5 linked regions of the Methanococcus voltae PS genome follow. The protein of the gene in region 1 binds, or shares a complex with, the protein of each later gene. Links are inferred from orthologs where the notes say so. Each region holds a gene or a part of one and is shown in the gene's direction. Other genes may lie near its edges.

Region 1 (3,204 bases):
TGTCCACCATATTTAATTAAAAACTTCTGACCATGAAATTTACATATATATGGTAGTGCTTCCATCAACACTTCTGCCTTGCTATAGTCATCCATTTTAATCCACTCACCAAAATATTTAAATATTGTCTATCTATATTGTATATGATTTAATATTATATCATATATATATTTGTATACTGGAGGTGCAATTATGGAAAACGAAAGAATATACACAATACCATTAAGAGATGTAACAAACAAAGTACCAACAACAAAAAGAGCTCCGAGAGCTATAAAGAAAATCAGAGAATACTTAAAAAAACACATGAAATCAGATAATGTGAAATTAGATAATTCAATTAATGAAAAAGTATGGGAAAGAAGTTTAAACAAAATCCCTGCTAGAGTTAGGGTAAAAGTCGTTAAAGAAGACGATGTTGTTATTGCTACATTAGTTGAATAATCGAATAAAACACAATAATATCTAAATAGATTTAATAAATAATTAATAATAATTACTAATAATTATCAAAAAATATAATTACTTTTAATTATATAATTACATATTAATTATTAAATAAAGATATTCTTAAAATATTAGTTGGGATAATTTATGATATATAAAACATTATTTTCTGGTGTATCAAACATAGGAATTCAGGCCATAGCTACTGAGAAATATGGTATCTTTCCAATAGATTTGGAAAAAGAAACCATTAAAAAATTTGAAGAAATATTGGGTATTCCAATACTTCAAACAAAAATAGCAGATAGCTCATTACTAGGTTCATTATGTTTGGGAAATTCGTATGGATTAATACTACCAGAAATTACCTTAAAAGATGAATTTTTAAAAGTTGAAAATTTCATCCAAGAACACGATTTAAATATAAATGTCAGTATTTTAAAATCAAATCATACTGCATTCGGAAATTTAATACTCGCTAATGACTATGGATGCATTATTTCGAAAGAAATTTCAAATCTTAAAAAAGATGTAGAAAAAATACTTAAGGTTAAAGTAGGTGTTGGAAATTTCTGTGAATTACCTACGGTAGGCTCTAATGGGGTTGCTACAAACAAAGGATGCGTTGTAAATCCATTAACTACAGAAGTAGAATTAGAGTGGATTAAAGGAATTCTAAACTTAGAAGTTATTGGCAAAAGCACAGTAAACAAGGGCGCCATGCAAGTTGGCTCTGGTATAGTTGCCAATAGTAAAGGTGCACTTGTAGGTGTAGAAACTACAGGACCTGAAATACTAAGAATTGAAGAATATCTTGATTTAATAGATTAATATGTTAAGTTATTTAAAAAATAAAACATGAACTTAAAATAAATAAAAATTAAATAACCAGTATGATGATAAAATATTAAATATAAATTAGTATATATTCAAGGTGAATAAAATGGCTAAAATAATAAAAATAAGTGGCGAAATCCTTGGTAAAGATGAACCAATGGTATTTTCAAAAGAATACAATGTTTTAAAAGAAGAAGATGCTTTAGAAATCATGTACTCAGAAATTGGTAGTAAACATCATGTTAAAAGAGCATTTATCAAAGTAAACAGTGTTGAAGAAATAGCTGTTGAAGATATTAAAAATCACAACTTAAAAAAATTCATAGAAATGAACTAATTATTTATAATTATTAAAATTATAAATAATCTATTTTAAACTATTTTTAAATTAAATTCTTATATATATTGTATTAAAAGCTAATTTATCTTATTTTAGTTATTGTTAATCTTTTATTTTAAACATTATATTCAAAATTCATTAAGAAATAATATATATTATTTATTTAATAATTGTATATTATTTTATATTAAAAAATAGATTAAGTTAAAATAATTAAAAATAGAGTTAATATTTAAAATTCGGTGAAAAAATGGCTGAGGAAAAAATATTATTTAATGCAAAAAAAGGAAAATGGTACGTATCTAAAAAATTAAAGATAGATGAAAATACGGCAGATGTGGAAGTTTCAAGAATTTTAATATCAATAGAAGAAACGTTATCTAAGAAAATAAAAGAATATTTACCTTTTGATATGATACAGCTTGAAGAAATTGCTGATGAAATTTACGTCTCCAAAAAAGGAAGGGTAAAAGAAGAAGATATTTCACAGGCGTTGGCTAAATTAAAATCCCCTGCAACTACTAAGAAACTTGGAAAACTAACTGATTTAAAAGAAGGTAAAGATATCTTAAAAGTAATTTTGACAAACATCATATTGGGAAGATTGGGGATATCAACCCATGTTGATATTAAAACCATTGATAAATTTATTGAAAAATCAACAAATAAATAAACTAAATAAACTAAAATTATATTTTAATTATATTTTACTATTTTTTATAAATTATTAATCCATAATATACAAATCATATTAAAAAAAGCTGTTTTAAAAAATTAAGAAATTTTTACTTAAAAATTTAAGTAAAAAAATTATTTGAATGCTGGTATAATGTGTTTACCGATTAATTTAATACTTGTGTCTTTGTTAGGTCCGATAGGTGAACCTGCAACAATTTGTGTAACTCCCATTGCTTCTAATGCTTTAACTTTTTCGATAACTTCTTCAGGTGTACCGTATAAAGCGAATGCTTCTAATAACTGGTCATCTACTGCACCGAATGCTGCACCGAAGTTTCCTTCTTTTAAAGCTGCTCTGATTGTTTCTACTTTTTCTGCAGGTATTCCGTGTCTTTCTAAAACTACAGGAGGTGAACCTGCTGCGATAAATGCTACTACAGGGATAGCTGCTTGTTTTGCTTTTTCTGATTTTTTATCTACTGACATACAAGCGTATGCTGCAACGTCTACATCTGCCATAGTTCTTTCTGCACTTTCTGCACCTTTTTTAATTAAAGGTACTGCTGCTTCGAAGTCTTTAGGGTTTGAAGCGTTAATTAAAACACCATCTGCGATTGCACCTGCTGTTTCTAACATTTTAGGTCCTTGCGCACCTAAGTATATAGGTACATCGGTTGATGGTTTAACTGCTAACTGAGCACCAGATTCTAATCTTTTACCCGCTAACAATTCTCTCATTTCAGCGATTGCTTTTTTAACAGTTCCTACTGGTTTTGTCCATTCAATGCCTAATGCATCGAATGTAGCCTTGTCACCAGGGCCAATACCAAATGTAGCTCTTCCACCAGATAATTCATCTAATGTTGCCATTGCAGATGCTGCAATTGCTGGGCTTCTTACGT
Region 2 (2,804 bases), on another replicon or contig:
AATTGCTGGTATCAGAGTTTACAAAAAAGATACAAACGGATTAAAAGTATTGACAGAAGTTTGGGCTCCAGAATTAGACCAGGAATTAGCAAGAAAATTAACTGTTGCTAAAAAAGAATTGAAATCAGTTGACACATTAGACTCATTAGTTAACGAAATCGTTGACGTAAGAGTTATTGTAAACACAGTTCCTAAAGAAACAGCAATTGCTAAGAAAAAACCTGAAGTAGTTGAAATTAGAGTTGGCGGTAGCACTGTTAACGAAAGATTAAACTATGCAAAAGGTATCCTCGGTCAAAAATTGTCAATCAACGACGTATTTGAAACTGGAGAAATCATCGATACAATAGCTGTAACCAAAGGAAAAGGTTTCCAAGGTTCAGTTAAAAGATGGGGCATCAAAGTACAGTTCGGTAAACACCAAAGAAAAGGTGTAGGTAGACACACAGGTTCAATCGGTCCTTGGAGACCAAGAAGAGTTATGTGGTCAGTACCTTTACCTGGTCAGATGGGTTTCCACCAAAGAACTGAATATAACAAGAGAATATTCAAAATTGGTGCAGAAGGAACAGAAGTTACACCTAAAGGTGGATTCTTAAACTACGGTGTACTTAAAAATGGATACGTTTTAGTAAAAGGTACCGTTCAAGGTCCTGCTAAAAGATTAGTTATGTTAAGAGGAGCTATCAGAGCACCAGTTGACAAATTCGGATTACCTGAAATTACATACATCAGTACCGAGTCAAAACAAGGAAACTAATCGGATAACGTTTCGTAGATAAAAATGAATAGAAAATAAAAAAATTGAATTATAATTGATATAATTAACTATAATTGAATTATTTATGGGATATTCATTAATGCTAAGAAGAAAATTCATTAAATCAATCACCTATAAATAAAACACGAGCAGGTGTAAATTTATGAACGCAAAAATATTCAACTTAGATGGTTCTGAAAAAGGAGAAGTAGAAATACCATCCGTATTCAACACCGAATACAGACCTGACTTGATTAAAAGAGCTGTAATTTCATCATTGACCGCAAAATTACAACCAAAAGGTTCAAATTTATTAGCTGGTCACAGAACTTCTGCTAAATCAATCGGTAAAGGTCACGGTAGGGCAAGAGTAAGAAGAACCGCTCAAGGTGGTGCAGCTTTCGTACCTCAAGCAGTTGGCGGTAGAAGAGCACACGGGCCTAAAGTAGAAAAGATTTTATTAGAAAGAATCAACAGAAAAGAAAGATTAAAAGCTTTACAAAGTGCTATTGCTGCAAGTGCAAACGTAGAAATTGTAAAAGCAAGAGGACACATCATACCTGATGTTCCAGCATTACCTTTAATCGTAAGTGAAGAATTCGAGAGTATTACCAAAACAAAAGATGCTTTAGAAGTATTCAAAGCTTTAAAATTAGATTCAGACTTAGCAAGAGCTAAAGACGGTATCTCAATTAAAGCCGGTAGAGGTAAATTAAGAGGAAGAAAATACAAAAAACCAAGAAGTGTTTTGGTTGTTGTATCAAAAGCTTGCGATGCTGTTAAAGCTTCCAAAAACGTTCCAGGTGTTGACGTAATCACAGCTGATGACTTAGGTACTATGCACATAGCACCAGGTACTGCTGCAGGTAGGTTAACCCTTTGGACTGAAGGAGCTATTGAAGCATTAAAGGAAAAATTCGAATAATTATCCTATTTAAATTTAATAATCTATTATTCGATTATATATCAATGGTTAAAAATTGCAAATTGCAACAAGTTGAATAAATCTAATAATTGTTAGGAATATAAAATAAAATAGAATAAATTAATAGAATAAAATCTAATAAGATATTCTATATTTAGATTATAAGACTATAAAATTAAATTAGATTTGATTTGTCTTAAAGTTTGCAATTATTTGGTCAAAGTAGACTTTGAGGTGAATGGCAATGGATGCCTTTGACGTAATTAAAACACCTATTATCAGCGAAAAAACAATGAAACTGATAGAGGAAGAAAACAAGATTGTATTCTATGTGGAAAGGAAAGCCACAAAAGAAGACGTTAAAAAAGCTATGAAAGAGTTATTCGAAGTTGAAGCTAAAAGCATTAACACCGAAATAACACCGAAAGGACTTAAAAAAGCTTACATTACATTAAAAGAAGAATTTGATGCAAGTGAAGTAGCTGCAAACTTAGGTATTTACTAATTTTACTTAGCATTTTGCAAACATACGAACAAGGAAATTCAGATAATTCTATCCACAATAAGCGATGCAACCCGCAATGTTTATTAAAAGATGAAAACTTATTGAATTTCACCCTATGTGGTAAATCCTATCGTAAAAGATGAAAACAAGTAAAATCAGATTACTCAAACACACACTTGTAGATACAATCGATGGTGATATAAATGGGTAAAAGACTAATATCCCAAAATAGAGGTAGAGGGACTCCTAAATACACATCCCCATCTCATAAAAGAAAAGGAGCTGTTAAATACAGGTCATACGACGAATCAGAGAAAACCGGCAGTGTTGTAGGTGCTTTAATCGACGTATTACATGACCCTGGAAGAAGCGCTCCTGTTGGAAAAGTAAGATTTGAAAATGGTGAAGAAAGATTAGTTTTAATCCCTGAAGGTAAAAAAGTTGGGGATGAAATTGCTTGTGGTATCAGTGCAGAAATCAAGCCTGGTAACGTATTACCTTTAGCTGAAATACCTGAAGGTATTCCTGTATACAACATTGAAACTATTCCTGGAGACGGTGGTAAATTAGTTAGAGCTGGTGGTTGCTATGCTCACGTTGTTTCACACGACGTA
Region 3 (3,261 bases), on another replicon or contig:
ATTGATATAATTAACTATAATTGAATTATTTATGGGATATTCATTAATGCTAAGAAGAAAATTCATTAAATCAATCACCTATAAATAAAACACGAGCAGGTGTAAATTTATGAACGCAAAAATATTCAACTTAGATGGTTCTGAAAAAGGAGAAGTAGAAATACCATCCGTATTCAACACCGAATACAGACCTGACTTGATTAAAAGAGCTGTAATTTCATCATTGACCGCAAAATTACAACCAAAAGGTTCAAATTTATTAGCTGGTCACAGAACTTCTGCTAAATCAATCGGTAAAGGTCACGGTAGGGCAAGAGTAAGAAGAACCGCTCAAGGTGGTGCAGCTTTCGTACCTCAAGCAGTTGGCGGTAGAAGAGCACACGGGCCTAAAGTAGAAAAGATTTTATTAGAAAGAATCAACAGAAAAGAAAGATTAAAAGCTTTACAAAGTGCTATTGCTGCAAGTGCAAACGTAGAAATTGTAAAAGCAAGAGGACACATCATACCTGATGTTCCAGCATTACCTTTAATCGTAAGTGAAGAATTCGAGAGTATTACCAAAACAAAAGATGCTTTAGAAGTATTCAAAGCTTTAAAATTAGATTCAGACTTAGCAAGAGCTAAAGACGGTATCTCAATTAAAGCCGGTAGAGGTAAATTAAGAGGAAGAAAATACAAAAAACCAAGAAGTGTTTTGGTTGTTGTATCAAAAGCTTGCGATGCTGTTAAAGCTTCCAAAAACGTTCCAGGTGTTGACGTAATCACAGCTGATGACTTAGGTACTATGCACATAGCACCAGGTACTGCTGCAGGTAGGTTAACCCTTTGGACTGAAGGAGCTATTGAAGCATTAAAGGAAAAATTCGAATAATTATCCTATTTAAATTTAATAATCTATTATTCGATTATATATCAATGGTTAAAAATTGCAAATTGCAACAAGTTGAATAAATCTAATAATTGTTAGGAATATAAAATAAAATAGAATAAATTAATAGAATAAAATCTAATAAGATATTCTATATTTAGATTATAAGACTATAAAATTAAATTAGATTTGATTTGTCTTAAAGTTTGCAATTATTTGGTCAAAGTAGACTTTGAGGTGAATGGCAATGGATGCCTTTGACGTAATTAAAACACCTATTATCAGCGAAAAAACAATGAAACTGATAGAGGAAGAAAACAAGATTGTATTCTATGTGGAAAGGAAAGCCACAAAAGAAGACGTTAAAAAAGCTATGAAAGAGTTATTCGAAGTTGAAGCTAAAAGCATTAACACCGAAATAACACCGAAAGGACTTAAAAAAGCTTACATTACATTAAAAGAAGAATTTGATGCAAGTGAAGTAGCTGCAAACTTAGGTATTTACTAATTTTACTTAGCATTTTGCAAACATACGAACAAGGAAATTCAGATAATTCTATCCACAATAAGCGATGCAACCCGCAATGTTTATTAAAAGATGAAAACTTATTGAATTTCACCCTATGTGGTAAATCCTATCGTAAAAGATGAAAACAAGTAAAATCAGATTACTCAAACACACACTTGTAGATACAATCGATGGTGATATAAATGGGTAAAAGACTAATATCCCAAAATAGAGGTAGAGGGACTCCTAAATACACATCCCCATCTCATAAAAGAAAAGGAGCTGTTAAATACAGGTCATACGACGAATCAGAGAAAACCGGCAGTGTTGTAGGTGCTTTAATCGACGTATTACATGACCCTGGAAGAAGCGCTCCTGTTGGAAAAGTAAGATTTGAAAATGGTGAAGAAAGATTAGTTTTAATCCCTGAAGGTAAAAAAGTTGGGGATGAAATTGCTTGTGGTATCAGTGCAGAAATCAAGCCTGGTAACGTATTACCTTTAGCTGAAATACCTGAAGGTATTCCTGTATACAACATTGAAACTATTCCTGGAGACGGTGGTAAATTAGTTAGAGCTGGTGGTTGCTATGCTCACGTTGTTTCACACGACGTAGGAAAAACTATTATCAAATTACCTTCCGGATATCCAAAAGTTTTAAACCCATCATGTAGAGCTACAATCGGTGTAGTTGCTGGTGGTGGAAGAAAAGAAAAACCTCTTTTGAAAGCAGGTAAGAAATTCCACGCTTTAAGTGCTAAAGCTGTTGCTTGGCCAAGAGTTAGGGGTGTTGCAATGAACGCAGTAGACCACCCTTACGGGGGAGGTAGACACCAACACACAGGTAAACCTACAAGCGTTTCAAGACACACATCACCAGGTAGAAAAGTTGGTCACATAGCTTCAAGAAGAACTGGTGGCAAAAGATAATTGCGCTAATCAGTTAATCATTTATGCTTAAGATTAACAATTATAAAATAATTGATTATTATTACTAAGGTGAATAAACATGGCCAGACAAAAAAAGTTTAGTGGAAAAGGCGGCAAAAGAAAAAAGTCAACTAAACAAAATGTGGCTCCTAGAAGAAGAGTAGAATTCAAATACAAAGGATACACATTAGAACAGTTGCAAGAAATGCCTGTAAAAAAATTCATGGAGATAATTCCTTCAAGACAAAGAAGAACTATGAAAAGAGGAATTACTGCAAACCAAAGAAAATTGGTTATGAAAATTAAAAAGGCAAGAAAACTCGTAAATAGAGGAAAAGAACCAAGAGTTATCAGAACACACTGCAGAGACTTTGTGATTACTCCTGAAATGATTGGTTTATCATTCGGTATTTACAACGGTAAAGCTTTCAAAGAAGTAAAATTAGTTGAAGAAGCTATTGGTAGATTCATTGGTGAATTTGCACCAACAAGAGCTGTAGTTCAACACGGTTCCCCAGGTATGGGTGCTACAAGAGGTTCAATGTTCGTACCTATTAAATAAGGTACTTACATACCCAAATCTTTATTTTTTCAATTTTTAAAAACAAATTAAAACTAGTAATATATTTTAACATAAAAAGAACTATTTTATCAAAAATTAAAAAAGAATATTTTTTATTAGATTGGGTTTTCACTATTATCATCTTTTTTAATAAATTCGGACGATAATATTATTAAAATAATTCCTATAAAATACCATAGAATTATATCAAATCCTATTTGGGGAATGAATATTATTGATAAGGGTATAAATAATATCCCAAAATTCATGTATTTTTCTAAAAAGTTATCTAGTTTTTTATTATCTAAGTTAAACATGTTTATCACAAATCAATTGATATTTTCAAAAATTAAAAAATAAAAAATAAAAGTAAAAATAAATTAAAAAATAAAAA
Region 4 (3,449 bases), on another replicon or contig:
AAGTGTATCTATAAGGGTGTATCCAAGTACTAAAAAGATACCTAAAACTCCCATTATTGAGACTATATACAGTATATCCATCTTACCCCAATTCTACGATTTTAATTTTATTTCTGTAATTTTTTTAATTCATTTCTCAATTTTAAATTTTCAATAAAATTAACAAAATCACCGTTTGTTTTTTCCACCAAACTTCTTGAAACATCTTGTTTTCTTCTCAAATTGTCAATAACGTGATAGTAATCAAATTTCATAATAAAATCGTATAAGATTTCCATTGTTTCGTTATAAAATTCTGCATCATCTTTATTATCTTTAGAAATGCAATCCAAAACTTTTCTACGGAGCTCCCCTATCGTGTCACATAAACCCAAAATATAACTTTCTTTTGACAAAGTTACACATTCTTCTTTTAATTCCGCGTATGTTGGTATTTTTTTATATGTTGTTATTAAATGGTATGCTTTTGCCTCAACGTATTCTTGTTGAGGGGTACCCAAATATTTTTTAAACTCCGGAAACTCTGTTGTATGAGCATGTAAATTGTTTAAATCTGTTGTTAATTCATCAAATGATACTTCTTCGTCTTTTTGAATTTTTCTAATAATTATTCCGCAATTTCTTACGATTTCCCTTGAAAGTTTTAATATTTTTTCTCTTTTTAAATCTTTATTTTCAAAGAAATTTACAAGTTCTTCTTGATTTTCAAAATTATTTGAGTTCTTTAAGTTTTCTAAGTTTTTTAAGTCTTTTTCCAAAATAACACCTTTATATTATTTTTATTCTTATTTTTAAGTTTTTTGCGTATTTTTTAAATATTTTATAACTTATCAGATATTAGGGTTATGATATTATGATTATATTAGTAACTTACGATACTAAAATTTATATAATATATTTACAGATATTTATATCTCAATTGCAATTATGTTTTAAGTTTATTTATATATTTATTTTCAACTACTTTAAACAAATTAGAGAATAAATTAAGAATATTTTATAATTCTATCTAAATAATCTATATTATAGATACAGATATTATCTAAATATTAACATAAAAATTAGAATTAGATATTGTATAATCCTTTTGAGTAAACTATATATATTGTGATACTCTACATTGATAGAGCAACTATATGGAAAACCTGAAAAGGCGTGAGCCATTAATAGGTTGCTTTTATTTTGCAATATTTTAAATATCTATATTATATAATATGTTAAAATATTTGAAAATAAACTTTCAAAAACTTAAAACACTTTAAAAGGCTAATTATAAATTTATTATAGTGATTTAGCCGATTGCTGTATACTTTATAGGTGTAAACACGCGATTTCATCGATATTGAAATATCGTATAAGTATGCAGTAATATCAAAAAGTAAATAATAACAATAACTGACGATAACCTAATAATTACACTATGGGGTTAATTATAAGGAGGTTAGAATATGGGTATGAAAAAAAATAGACCTCGTAGAGGTTCTTTAGCATTTAGCCCAAGAAAAAGAGCTAAAAGAATCGTTCCAAAAATCAGGTCATGGCCTGCTGACGAAAAAGTGAGACTCCAAGCTTACCCTGTATATAAAGCTGGTGTAACACATGCTTTATATGTTGAAAACAACCCAAAAAGTCCAAATGCTGAGCAAGAAGTAGCATCCCCTGTAACTGTTTTAGAAACTCCAAATATCACAATTGCTGGTATCAGAGTTTACAAAAAAGATACAAACGGATTAAAAGTATTGACAGAAGTTTGGGCTCCAGAATTAGACCAGGAATTAGCAAGAAAATTAACTGTTGCTAAAAAAGAATTGAAATCAGTTGACACATTAGACTCATTAGTTAACGAAATCGTTGACGTAAGAGTTATTGTAAACACAGTTCCTAAAGAAACAGCAATTGCTAAGAAAAAACCTGAAGTAGTTGAAATTAGAGTTGGCGGTAGCACTGTTAACGAAAGATTAAACTATGCAAAAGGTATCCTCGGTCAAAAATTGTCAATCAACGACGTATTTGAAACTGGAGAAATCATCGATACAATAGCTGTAACCAAAGGAAAAGGTTTCCAAGGTTCAGTTAAAAGATGGGGCATCAAAGTACAGTTCGGTAAACACCAAAGAAAAGGTGTAGGTAGACACACAGGTTCAATCGGTCCTTGGAGACCAAGAAGAGTTATGTGGTCAGTACCTTTACCTGGTCAGATGGGTTTCCACCAAAGAACTGAATATAACAAGAGAATATTCAAAATTGGTGCAGAAGGAACAGAAGTTACACCTAAAGGTGGATTCTTAAACTACGGTGTACTTAAAAATGGATACGTTTTAGTAAAAGGTACCGTTCAAGGTCCTGCTAAAAGATTAGTTATGTTAAGAGGAGCTATCAGAGCACCAGTTGACAAATTCGGATTACCTGAAATTACATACATCAGTACCGAGTCAAAACAAGGAAACTAATCGGATAACGTTTCGTAGATAAAAATGAATAGAAAATAAAAAAATTGAATTATAATTGATATAATTAACTATAATTGAATTATTTATGGGATATTCATTAATGCTAAGAAGAAAATTCATTAAATCAATCACCTATAAATAAAACACGAGCAGGTGTAAATTTATGAACGCAAAAATATTCAACTTAGATGGTTCTGAAAAAGGAGAAGTAGAAATACCATCCGTATTCAACACCGAATACAGACCTGACTTGATTAAAAGAGCTGTAATTTCATCATTGACCGCAAAATTACAACCAAAAGGTTCAAATTTATTAGCTGGTCACAGAACTTCTGCTAAATCAATCGGTAAAGGTCACGGTAGGGCAAGAGTAAGAAGAACCGCTCAAGGTGGTGCAGCTTTCGTACCTCAAGCAGTTGGCGGTAGAAGAGCACACGGGCCTAAAGTAGAAAAGATTTTATTAGAAAGAATCAACAGAAAAGAAAGATTAAAAGCTTTACAAAGTGCTATTGCTGCAAGTGCAAACGTAGAAATTGTAAAAGCAAGAGGACACATCATACCTGATGTTCCAGCATTACCTTTAATCGTAAGTGAAGAATTCGAGAGTATTACCAAAACAAAAGATGCTTTAGAAGTATTCAAAGCTTTAAAATTAGATTCAGACTTAGCAAGAGCTAAAGACGGTATCTCAATTAAAGCCGGTAGAGGTAAATTAAGAGGAAGAAAATACAAAAAACCAAGAAGTGTTTTGGTTGTTGTATCAAAAGCTTGCGATGCTGTTAAAGCTTCCAAAAACGTTCCAGGTGTTGACGTAATCACAGCTGATGACTTAGGTACTATGCACATAGCACCAGGTACTGCTGCAGGTAGGTTAACCCTTTGGACTGAAGGAGCTATTGAAGCATTAAAGGAAAAATTCGAATAATTATCCTATTTAAATTTAATAATCTATTATTCGATTATATATCAATGGTTAAAAATTGCAAATTGCAACAAGTT
Region 5 (3,339 bases), on another replicon or contig:
ATGTCATTCCAAGAAATATGGGAAAAAGAACCGATGAAAAAACCAAGAATTCAAAAAGTTACAGTAAACTTTGGTGTTGGTGAAGCAGGCGATAGGTTAACCATTGGAGCTAAAGTTATTGAAGATATTACGGGACAATCACCTGTAAGAACTTTGGCAAAACAAACTAACCCTGCATTCGGAATCAGAAAAAAATTACCAATTGGATTGAAAGTTACCTTAAGAGGTACTAAAGCTGAAGAGTTTTTAAAGAACGCTTTCACTGCTTTCAAAGCATCTGGTAAAGTATTATACGACAGGTCATTTGATAAAGTAGGTAATTTTTCATTCGGTGTTCCAGAACACATTGACTTCCCAGGCCAAAAATACGACCCATCAGTTGGAATATACGGTATGGACGTATGTGTAACTTTTGAAAAGTCAGGATACAGAGTTAAATCAAGAAAGCTTAACAGAAACACAATTCCTGAAAAACACTTAGTTAAAAAAGTCGAAGCTATCGAATTAGTTAAATCAACATTCGGTATGGAAGTACTTGAAGAATAAGGTGAGTATGTATGACAAAAGCACCGTTCAAGAAAAAATTTGGACAAGGTTCCAAGGTTTGTAAAAGATGCGGAAGAAAAGGACCGGGAATTATTAGAAAATACGGCTTAAACTTATGTAGACAATGCTTTAGAGAAATGGCACAAAACTTAGGATTTAAAAAGTACGATTAAGTGATGAAAGGATTAGAAAGGACAAGGAGGTAACAGTATGAGCTTAATGGACCCTCTTGCGAACGCATTGAACCATATATCCAACTGTGAAAACGTAGGTAAAAACACAGCTTACTTAAAACCTGCATCTAAATTAATTGGAAGAGTACTCAAAGTTATGCAAGACCAAGGATACATCGGAAACTTTGAATACATTGAAGATGGTAAAGCGGGAGTTTACAAAGTAACATTAATTGGTCAGATTAACAAATGTGGCGCTGTAAAACCAAGATTCGCAGTTAAAAATCAAGAATTTGAAAAGTTTGAAAAGAGATACTTACCAGCAAAAGGTTTCGGTTTGTTAATTGTGAGCACCCCTAAAGGGTTAATGACTCACGATGAAGCAAAAGATTCTGGAATTGGTGGAAGGTTAATTTCATACATCTACTAATTGCGTTAAGCAAATTTATAAGCTAATATCCTAAGATATTATTCATTATTATTGTATTTTCATACAATGAGACGAGGAGGTATAGTTATGCCAGTTGCTGCACTCATTAGGGAAGAAGTTACTATCCCAGAAAATGTAAATGTTGAACTAAACGGCAACAACATTACTGTAAAATCCGGCGGTAAACAATTAGAAAAAACATTAAATTACAACGGAATCGAATTCTCAATAGAAGACGATGTCTTAGTTATCAAATGTTCTTTCCCAAATAAAAAACAGACCGCTATGGTAGGTACATATAAAGCACACGCTCTTAACATGATAAAAGGAGTTACAGAAGGCTTTGAATACAAATTAGCAATTAAATACGCTCACTTTCCTATGAAAGTAAGTGTTAAAAGCGATGTTGTAGTTATTGACAATTTCTTAGGTGAAAAACACCCAAGAAATGCAAGAGTAATGCCTGGAGTTACTGTTAAAGTAAGCGGTGAACAAGTAGTAGTAAGTGGAACTAACAAAGAATTCGTTGGTCAAACTGCTGCAAACATTGAACAAGCCACTAAAGTAAGCGGAAGAGATACAAGAGTATTCCAAGACGGTATCTACATCGTTGAAAAAGCAGGTAAGGTATTATAGGTGGTTTCATGAGTGATTTTAAAAGATTAATGAGATTAAAACTCAAAATGAAACAGAAAAGACCTGAATTCAAAAGACAAGATAGCCACAGAACTGCAAGAATCGGTACCAGCTGGAGAAGACCATTCGGTAAACACAGTGGTATGAGAATTGGATTGAAACACAGATGTGCTGTAGTTAAAATCGGATATAGATGCCCTGCATTAGTAAGAAATCTTCATCCATCAGGTTTAGAAGACATTCTTGTTAACAACGTTAAAGAGATTTCAGCTTTAAACCCTGAAACTCAAGCAGCAAGAATTGCAGCAACAGTTGGTAAGAGAAAAAGAATTGAAATGATTAAAAAGGCTAATGAATTAAACATTAGAATTTTAAACATCTCAAAACAGAAACAAGAAGAATTATTACAATAATTAAGTAAAAATTCAAATTATACTTACATTATAATATAATAATTCAATTCTAATATTCAATTATCAAATTCAGGCTAATTTAGAGTAATTCTCATGAATTAATGTTATTGCAATTATAACAATCGAATCCATACGTCTGAAAATGTAAAGACAGGTGATATTATGGATGTATCAACTCAAAGAAGAATTGCAGCTAACATACTCGATTGCGGTATTGATAGAGTATGGGTTGACCCTGAAAACTTGGAAAAAGTTAAACTTGCAATTACCAAAGATGACATCAGAGCTTTAGTGAAAGATGGAATCATTGTTAAGAAACAAGAAAAGGGTATCAGTAGCGCAAGAAAGAAAAAGATACAAGAGCAGAAAAGAAAAGGCAAAAGAAAAGGCCAAGGTTCTAGAAAAGGGGCTAAAGGTGCAAGAACTCCTAAAAAAGAAAAATGGATGAACACAATTAGACCTTTAAGAAGAATGCTAAAAGAAATGAGAGAAGACGAAAAAATCGAAAGAACACAGTACAGAAAATTGTACAGAATGGCTAAAGGTGGCGCTTTCAGAAGTAGAAACCACATGAAGCTTTACATGAAAGACCACGGTATCTTAAGCGAATAATTTAAAAATTAATATTTAATTAAATTTTATTAATTTAATAATATTAATTAAAATTATCGTGATATTGGGTTTTTATGATTCAGTATTTTGATTTAATAATCTTTTCATAAAATAATTATCCTTTATAATTACTAAAATTAATAATTACAATGTTTAATTGAATTTAATAGGTTTAATAGATTTATTTATTGAATTTGTTTATTAAATTTATTTTAGATTTATTCAATAGATTTAATAATTTTCTATTAACGATTAGTCAATATTCAGTAATTATTATCGATTTATAACTAAAGTTATAAGGAGGAATGGTTATGGCAACAAACGCCAAGTACAGAGTTCCTTTTAGAAGAAGAAGAGAAGGAAAAACAGATTTCAGACAAAGATTAGGATTATTATTGTCTGGTAAGCCAAGATTAGTTGCGAGAAAATCCTTGAACAACATTGTAGCTCAAGTAGTAGCTTACGATGAGAAAGGAGATATCATATTAGCTTCAGCACATTCAAAAGAACTTGTTAAATTAGGATACAA

Evidence for each region.
Region 2: rpl18a (region 1) and rpl4p share a complex: the UniProt entries of both Methanocaldococcus jannaschii proteins name them as parts of the 50S ribosomal subunit. The link is inferred for Methanococcus voltae PS from one-to-one orthologs.
Region 3: rpl18a (region 1) and M2325_RS01330 share a complex: the UniProt entries of both Methanocaldococcus jannaschii proteins name them as parts of the 50S ribosomal subunit. The link is inferred for Methanococcus voltae PS from one-to-one orthologs.
Region 4: rpl18a (region 1) and M2325_RS01340 share a complex: the UniProt entries of both Methanocaldococcus jannaschii proteins name them as parts of the 50S ribosomal subunit. The link is inferred for Methanococcus voltae PS from one-to-one orthologs.
Region 5: rpl18a (region 1) and M2325_RS01675 share a complex: the UniProt entries of both Methanocaldococcus jannaschii proteins name them as parts of the 50S ribosomal subunit. The link is inferred for Methanococcus voltae PS from one-to-one orthologs.

Annotation. Positions count from the first base shown.
Region 1 is NZ_JANUCQ010000006.1:924-4,127, forward strand. What follows is about bases 318-3,005. They hold rpl18a (50S ribosomal protein L18Ae), read left to right. Parts: upstream 318-1,390; coding sequence 1,391-1,621; downstream 1,622-3,005. Other genes in these bases: M2325_RS07970 (50S ribosomal protein L31e), read left to right, coding at 318-444; M2325_RS07975 (translation initiation factor IF-6), read left to right, coding at 595-1,278; M2325_RS07985 (DUF2666 domain-containing protein), read left to right, coding at 1,875-2,297; mer (5,10-methylenetetrahydromethanopterin reductase), read right to left, coding at 2,435-3,005. In the rest of the region: argB (acetylglutamate kinase), read right to left, coding at 1-95; more of M2325_RS07970, read left to right, coding at 193-317; more of mer, read right to left, coding at 3,006-3,204.
Region 2 is NZ_JANUCQ010000001.1:268,516-271,319, reverse strand. It holds rpl4p (50S ribosomal protein L4), read left to right. Parts: upstream 1-923; coding sequence 924-1,685; downstream 1,686-2,804. Other genes in the region: M2325_RS01325 (50S ribosomal protein L2), read left to right, coding at 2,394-2,804; M2325_RS01330 (50S ribosomal protein L23), read left to right, coding at 1,930-2,190; M2325_RS01340 (50S ribosomal protein L3), read left to right, coding at 1-760. UniProt on the Methanocaldococcus jannaschii protein: One of the primary rRNA binding proteins, this protein initially binds near the 5'-end of the 23S rRNA. It is important during the early stages of 50S assembly.
Region 3 is NZ_JANUCQ010000001.1:267,245-270,505, reverse strand. What follows is about bases 1-2,745. They hold M2325_RS01330 (50S ribosomal protein L23), read left to right. Parts: upstream 1-1,115; coding sequence 1,116-1,376; downstream 1,377-2,745. Other genes in these bases: M2325_RS01320 (30S ribosomal protein S19), read left to right, coding at 2,385-2,745; M2325_RS01325 (50S ribosomal protein L2), read left to right, coding at 1,580-2,305; rpl4p (50S ribosomal protein L4), read left to right, coding at 110-871. In the rest of the region: more of M2325_RS01320, read left to right, coding at 2,746-2,867; M2325_RS01315 (hypothetical protein), read right to left, coding at 2,984-3,184. UniProt on the Methanocaldococcus jannaschii protein: Binds to 23S rRNA. One of the proteins that surrounds the polypeptide exit tunnel on the outside of the ribosome.
Region 4 is NZ_JANUCQ010000001.1:269,561-273,009, reverse strand. Bases 517-3,449 are described here. They hold M2325_RS01340 (50S ribosomal protein L3), read left to right. Parts: upstream 517-1,448; coding sequence 1,449-2,450; downstream 2,451-3,449. Other genes in these bases: rpl4p (50S ribosomal protein L4), read left to right, coding at 2,614-3,375; M2325_RS01345 (translin family protein), read right to left, coding at 517-758. Also shown: M2325_RS01350 (hypothetical protein), read right to left, coding at 1-81; more of M2325_RS01345, read right to left, coding at 108-516. UniProt on the Methanocaldococcus jannaschii protein: One of the primary rRNA binding proteins, it binds directly near the 3'-end of the 23S rRNA, where it nucleates assembly of the 50S subunit.
Region 5 is NZ_JANUCQ010000001.1:328,585-331,923, forward strand. Bases 188-3,010 are described here. They hold M2325_RS01675 (50S ribosomal protein L6), read left to right. Parts: upstream 188-1,236; coding sequence 1,237-1,785; downstream 1,786-3,010. Other genes in these bases: M2325_RS01660 (50S ribosomal protein L5), read left to right, coding at 188-546; M2325_RS01665 (30S ribosomal protein S14), read left to right, coding at 558-719; M2325_RS01670 (30S ribosomal protein S8), read left to right, coding at 757-1,149; M2325_RS01680 (50S ribosomal protein L32e), read left to right, coding at 1,794-2,198; M2325_RS01685 (50S ribosomal protein L19e), read left to right, coding at 2,361-2,810. Outside these bases: more of M2325_RS01660, read left to right, coding at 1-187; M2325_RS01690 (50S ribosomal protein L18), read left to right, coding at 3,122-3,339. UniProt on the Methanocaldococcus jannaschii protein: This protein binds to the 23S rRNA, and is important in its secondary structure. It is located near the subunit interface in the base of the L7/L12 stalk, and near the tRNA binding site of the peptidyltransferase center.